Regions from separate parts of the Pseudomonas sp. GW823-FHT06B06 genome, predicted to be linked through region 2. Evidence: predicted binding sites of a transcription regulator. Region 2 holds the regulator's gene; each other region holds the start of a gene.
What was found. Region 2 encodes FliA, which starts transcription of late flagellar genes. Its sites were predicted from a motif close to CTAAAGTTTNNNNNNNNNNNGCCGNTAA; they were not measured.
Positions count from the first base shown of each region.

Region 1: the regulator FliA is predicted to act here: its motif matches at 1,193-1,220, upstream of AC1Q8Q_RS06870 (flagellar protein MotY).
Region 3: the regulator FliA is predicted to act here: its motif matches at 821-848, upstream of AC1Q8Q_RS05435 (methyl-accepting chemotaxis protein).

Region 1 covers NZ_JBXAHO010000005.1:232,378-234,646, reverse strand. The annotation lists gene rnt (ribonuclease T) at 1-83, opposite strand, end outside; gene pyrC (dihydroorotase) at 80-1,126, opposite strand; gene AC1Q8Q_RS06870 (flagellar protein MotY) at 1,286-2,191, shown strand.
Region 2 covers NZ_JBXAHO010000016.1:49,509-51,777, forward strand. The annotation lists gene AC1Q8Q_RS16410 (protein phosphatase CheZ) at 1-542, opposite strand, end outside; gene AC1Q8Q_RS16415 (chemotaxis response regulator CheY) at 562-933, opposite strand; gene fliA (RNA polymerase sigma factor FliA) at 1,100-1,840, opposite strand; gene fleN (flagellar synthesis regulator FleN) at 1,837-2,269, opposite strand, start outside.
Region 3 covers NZ_JBXAHO010000004.1:214,093-216,361, reverse strand. The annotation lists gene AC1Q8Q_RS05440 (radical SAM protein) at 1-311, shown strand, start outside; gene AC1Q8Q_RS05435 (methyl-accepting chemotaxis protein) at 896-2,269, shown strand, end outside.

The sequences.
Region 1 (2,269 bases), on a different contig from region 2:
CGAAACCTGGCGGCCATTGGATGACGGGAACCGCCACCACCGCCTTGACCTTCCTGTTCGTCGTCGAAATGGTCTTCACTCACGCGTGTTCCTCCAGCAGGCGCCAGCGCAGTTTTTCACCGGCGCGCAGCGGGATAACGGTCAACTCGCCAAACGGCAGGCTGGTCGGGGCGGTCCATTCTTCGCGGACCAGGGTAATGCGATCGGTGTTGGCCGGCAGGCCATAGAAACGCGGGCCGTTGAGGCTGGCGAAGGCTTCGAGCTTGTCCAGCGCGTTACGTTGTTCGAACGCCTCGGCGTACATCTCGATCGCCGCATAGGCGGTGTAGCAGCCGGCGCAGCCGCAAGCGGCTTCTTTGGCGTGCTGGGCGTGGGGCGCCGAATCGGTGCCGAGGAAGAACTTTTCGCTGCCGCTGGTGGCGGCGTCGAGCAGGGCTTCCTGGTGCGTATTGCGCTTGAGGATCGGCAAGCAATAGAAGTGCGGCCGAATTCCACCCACCAGCATGTGATTGCGGTTGTACAGCAGGTGATGCGCGGTGATGGTCGCGCCAACGTTGGCCGAAGCCGAGTTGACGAACTGCACGGCGTCGGCGGTGGTGATGTGTTCGAACACCACCTTGAGCGTCGGGAAACGCTCGACCACCCGACGCATGTGCTCATCGATGAAGATTTTTTCGCGGTCGAACACGTCGACATCGCCGCGGGTGACTTCACCGTGGATCAGCAAAGGCATCCCGACTTCGGCCATGGCCTCGAGTGCAGGGAAAATCTTGTCGATGCTGGTGACGCCCGAGTCCGAGTTGGTGGTCGCGCCGGCCGGGTACAGCTTGGCGGCGTGAACGAAACCGCTGGCCTTGGCCTCGCGAATTTCTTCAGGCTGGGTGCGGTCGGTGAGGTACAGGACCATCAGCGGTTCAAACGGGCTGCCGGCCGGGCGGGCAGCGAGAATCCGCTGGCGATAGCCGTCGGCTTCAGCCGCATTGCGCACCGGCGGTACCAGGTTGGGCATGATGATGGCGCGGCCAAAGGTGCGCGCGACATCCGCGACGGTATTGGTCAACACGGCACCATCGCGAAGATGAATATGCCAGTCGTCGGGACGCAGCAGGGTCAGGCGGTCGGACATGAGGGGATTCCAGGCGGGTCAAACTCAAGGGAATGCTACCGGAAAAGACTCTTGCAGGCACCCGCTATCAAGTTTTACGGGAAGCTTCCGATATCCAACAGGTATGCCGTAAACATCTGTGTGTCGGTCTTTTTGTCGTAGAAGCCAGTGGAGCCTCCCGTGCGCCAGCGTTATTTAGCCTTGCTCAGTGTGTTTGCCAGCCTTCCCGCAATGGCACTCACTTTCCAGACTCGCCTGGAGAGCATTGAGTGGACGGTCGAAGGCGACAAGTTCGAGTGCCGGCTGACGCAGCCGGTCACTGATTTCGGCTCGGGCCAGTTCGTGCGCCGCGCTGGCGAGCAGGCGATATTTCGTTTGAATGCGTACAACGCAATGATGGGCGGTGGTTCTGCCACTTTGTTGGCCGCCGCCGCGCCTTGGCAGCCAGGACGTGGTGATATCAATCTGGGCACGGTACGGATCGGCAGCGGCAATGTCCTGTTCAACAGCTCACAGGCCCAGGCCGGACGCTTGATCAGCGGCCTGATCGACGGACGCAGCCCCGTGGTCCGGCACTCCTCGGGCGATGGCCGGGTATCGGAGGTGCGTTTGTTGCCGGTCAGGTTCAACAAGGCGTTTGCCGATTATCAGGGCTGCGTGGCCAAGTTGCTGCCGCAGAACTTCGATCAGGTGAAGCAATCCCAGGTCGGCTTTCCCGGTGGCGGTATCGATCTGGACGGGCCCGCCAAAGCCAGGCTGCAAGTCATGCTGGAATACATGAAGGCCGATCCGACCGTCAATCGCATCGAACTGGACGGCCACTCCGACAACAGCGGCAATCGCCTGACCAACCGTGACCTGTCACGGCGCCGGGCGCTGGCGGTGATGGAGTTTTTCAAGGCCAACGGCATCCAGGAGTCACAGATCACCCTGCGTTTCCATGGCGAGCGCTATCCACTGGCACCCAATACCAGCAACATAAACCGGGCGAAAAACCGCCGCGTGGCGATACGCCTGGAGCGGGGAGCCCCCGCGGAGCAGGTGGCCCCTCAAGCGACGAAGCCCACCGCTTCGGCAACTTCCTGACCCTTCGGTCATCGTCGCGCTCTCGACATAATCTGTCGCTTCGTCGTCATAAGCTGTCGCGCCACTGTAAATTATTCT
Region 2 (2,269 bases):
TGGCCGGTAAGGTCCTGGTAATCCTGGGCGAGCAGAATGTCGTTGAGGTTGCTGGACACGGCGCGATTGTCTGCGCTGCTGCGCGCCAGGAAACCATCGACGCGCCGGGCCAGTTCACGAAACTCTTCGGCCCCGACTTCGCGCCGCATGAACCGTCCCCAGTCGGCGCTCAAGCCCTGCGCCTCTTCAGCCAGGCCGTTGACCAATGGCGTGGCGTTTTCCACCAGGTCCATGGTGCGGTTGGCGGCGGCTTCCGTCAGTTTGACCACATACCCCAGGCGCTCGGTGGCGTCGGTGATCTGTGACACTTCCTCGGCTTGCGGCATGTGCGGGTCAATCTGGAAATTGACGATCGCGCTATGCAGCTCGCGGGTGAGCTTGCCCACTTCCTGATACAAGCCACGGTCACGGGTCTGGTTGAGCTCATGGATCAATTGCACAGCATCGCCGAACCTGCCCTTTTCAAGGCTCGCGACCAATTCAACGGCGTGTTTTTTCAGGGTCGATTCAAAATCGCCCTGGGATGACTCGTTATGCTCCATAGCTCCCCCGTGGCGCAGTTCAACCGATGCGTTCGAAAATCTTCTCGATTTTTTCTTTCAACGCCTGGGCCGTGAAGGGTTTGACCACATAGCCATTTACGCCGGCCTGGGCCGCTTCGATGATCTGCTCGCGCTTGGCTTCGGCAGTCACCATCAGCACTGGCAGGTGCTTGAGTTTTTCATCGGCGCGCACATGACGCAGCAGATCGATACCGGTCATGCCAGGCATGTTCCAGTCCGTCACCAGAAAGTCGATGCTCCCGCTGTTGAGTACCGGAATGGCGGTAGTGCCATCGTCGGCCTCGACCGTGTTGGTGAACCCAAGGTCACGCAACAGGTTCTTGATGATCCGCCGCATCGTTGAGAAGTCATCAACGATGAGGATTTTCATGTTCTTGTCCAATTCGACCTCCAAGCAGACTAAAACGCGCCCAGCACCTGGACACGCCATTTCTATCAATCTGGCAAAACACTCGATGACTGTTTGGGATACAACGGATCGAGACCGGCGCGGTTCATTACCCCACCAGCCGCGTCGCAGTGCCCCCACACTGCCTTCAGCGCGCTCGCCACTCTCCCAGACGCCCCCGCAAACGGGCCGCGCACTGGCTGTGTAACTGGCTGACCCGGGATTCGCTGACCCCCAGGACTTCGCCGATTTCCTTGAGATTCAATTCTTCGTCGTAATACAACGCCAACACCAATCGCTCGCGCTCCGGCAAGTTGGCGATCGCGTCCGCCAGCGCCGCTTGGAAGCGTTCATCTTCCAGATCGCGAGACGGTTCCAGATGCGCACTGGCGCCATCCTCGTGCAGCCCTTCGTGTTCGCCGTCCTGCAACAGGTCGTCGAAACTGAACAGCCGACTGCCCAGGGTGTCGTTCAAAATCCCGTAGTAATCGTCAAGACTCAATTGGAGTTCGGCCGCAACTTCGTGATCTTTAGCGTCACGCCCGGTTTTAGCTTCAATCGAGCGAATCGCGTCGCTGACCATCCGCGTATTGCGGTGGACCGAACGAGGCGCCCAGTCGCCCTTGCGCACTTCATCGAGCATGGCGCCGCGGATGCGGATGCCCGCGTAGGTTTCGAAACTCGCGCCTTTGCTGGCGTCGTATTTGGTCGAGACTTCCAGCAGGCCGATCATCCCGGCCTGGATCAGGTCTTCGACCTGGACACTGGCCGGCAGTCGTGCAAGCAAGTGATAGGCAATGCGTTTAACCAGCGGCGCGTAACGCTCGATCAGCTCGTACTGCGCGTCACGCGCCGATGCCTTGTAGAGGTTGTAACCGCTTGCGGTCATAGCACGGGTCCTGCCGTCTGTTGCACGAGGCGCTCGACGAAGAATTCCAGGTGCCCGCGCGGGTTGGCGGGCAGTGGCCAGGTATCGACCTTCTGCGCGATCGCCTTGAATGCCAGCGAGCACTTGGAGCGCGGGAAGGCCTCGTAGACGGCGCGCTGCTTCTGCACGGCCTTGCGCACGCTTTCGTCGTACGGCACCGCACCGACATATTGCAAGGCGACGTCGAGGAAGCGGTCGGTGACCTTGGTCAACTTGGCGAACAGGTTGCGCCCTTCCTGGGGGCTCTGCGCCATGTTGGCCAGCACCCGGAAACGGTTCATGCCGTAATCGCGGTTGAGCAATTTGATCAACGCATAGGCGTCAGTGATCGAGGTCGGCTCGTCGCAGACCACCAGCAACACTTCCTGGGCCGCGCGCACGAAGCTGACC
Region 3 (2,269 bases), on a different contig from region 2:
TCGCACCATTAGCAGGTACGACGGTTGCCACTACGCAGCGTTCCGAGATCCCTGGTCGAGGTTGCTTTGGCATAATCGCAAATGAGAGCGCTCCGTTCTGCGTCAGTTGCACTTGCCTACGACTTACCTCAACAGGCTGGCTTTATAGATGCCTTTCGTTTAGTCGCAGCCGTTATTTTTGCAGCCTACTGGATCTACCCAAGAATGAGGCGTTGACGGCGATTAGAGAGTCATCTAAACGTGCCTTGGCGGATAAGCAGAGGCAGGAGCTTACTGGCGATATTCTGTTGATGAAATTAATCGGTGGTTGATCGACATAGCGACAGAAGGAATCTTGCGGGACCGGTTTGTGGTGTAACTTACTCTAGTTTAAGTCTTTTCAACCGCTCGCGACAACACGCGCACTGCAAACGAGCGAAAGTTATAATGTGCATTGTTTCTATCAACGGCAACGTATTCAATACAGCAGGCCCCGTCAGTTCTTAGCGATTAAAACGTATCTGAATCACAATGATTTGAATGACCAATTTTTACAGGCGTTTGCTATAGATAAACAGTTGATGGCGTCGGAACTTCTCGCTTCTGGTCTCCTTCACAAGTGGTTATTTCAAAGCTTTAGACTTGGATGGTTGGTGCTTCGATTGCGGTTCTATTGCTCTGTAGAGTCTATCGTAAGAATGGATTGCCTATTTATTTTAATGGGTTCATCTACATTGCTATAGAGGTTACTCCTTGTTCTTCGGTGTCGACAAAAAAATTCCGTATCCGATAGGTAATGATTTGTAGAAGAAGTGATCAGCTAACATAAGCGATGGCTACCATAAAGGTGCGGGGGTGAAGGGTGATAAAGTTTAGATCAGTTCAGACTTTTTTTGTCGCTCAGTCGGGAGTGGCAATGGTGTTAATTATAGCAACGTTGTTAGGCTTAAGTTTTTTGTTTGGCAAAACCAATACCGAGGAGATTAAAAAGGCTACAAACATTTTGGCTGCGGACAAGGCTCAGGCGGAACTCACCAATCTTGCAAAATCCAAAGCGACCGAAATAAGCGCCAAACTTAAATCATCACTACAAGTGGCAAAAGATCTCGCCGTAACTAACTCTTTGCTAGGAAAGAAAAATCCCTCAGGTGATCCTCTTGCAACCTTATCTAGGGAGCATCTTTCCAACTTGATTAAAGAGATGCTGATTGCGAACTCGGACCTGTCAAGTGTCTACCTTGCTTGGGAACCTGGAGCATTTGACAATGAAGATGCGCTTTATTCAGGCGAAGTATCAAATGGTTACGATGGCTCAGGTAGATTTCTAACCACTTGGTACCGTGACGCCAAACAACAGGTGAAAATTATGGCCGCCCCCTCTGTTGATAGTCGCACCAAGACGGGGACTGGGGATCGGGAAGGTGAATATTATCTTTGCGCTAAAGAAAGAAAGTTGCCATGTGTTACTGATCCAGCTGTATATGACATGGGGTCAGGTAAAAAAGAATTACTTTCCTCTTTTACGGTTCCGATTATCATAGATAATGCTTTCTTTGGTGTGGCGGGAGTCGACGTACCGTTATCGTTTATTCAGCGTCTGTTGGTTGAAAGCAATAGTGCTCTTTATAAGGGCGTAGGAACCATGACCTTGCTGTCAGCAAACAATCGTATTGTGGCAAGCACAGCTAATGAGGAAGAAATGGGGAAGCTCGCCTCTAATATTCTTTCTCCAGATGATATCTCTTTATTACAAACTGCTAAAAACCACTTTGTACGTTACGAGGTTGATGAAAAAGCTGGGGTTGTCAAGTTGTCTATGCCCTTAGAGGTCACTGATTCGGGATTATCTTGGACGTTATTTGTGAAAATTCCGCTTGAAGTTGTCATGAAGCAGGCGTGGGATTTGCAGCAGGAACTGGTGAGTAATAGCGTGCGGGATCTTCGAGCAATGGCGTTGATTAGTACATTTGTCGCAGTGGTAGGCGTTTGCCTGTTGTGGTTCATCAGCTTAGGAGTTGGGCGCCCGCTTAAGCAAGCAGCAAATCGACTTTCAGATATCGCTGATGGTGAGGGGGACCTGACACGCTCTCTGAACATTGATCGTCGTGATGAACTAGGTGCAATCGGTGCTGGATTCAATAATTTCTTAGTCAAGCTTAGGCTTTTGATAGGTCAAGTTGCTTCGCTTACTGCGGATATCGCTGATACTGCGAACACTATGCGCGCAAACTCTGACGTAACTGTGACCAAAGTAGAAAAGCAACTGGAAGCAGTCGAGCTTATCGCGGCG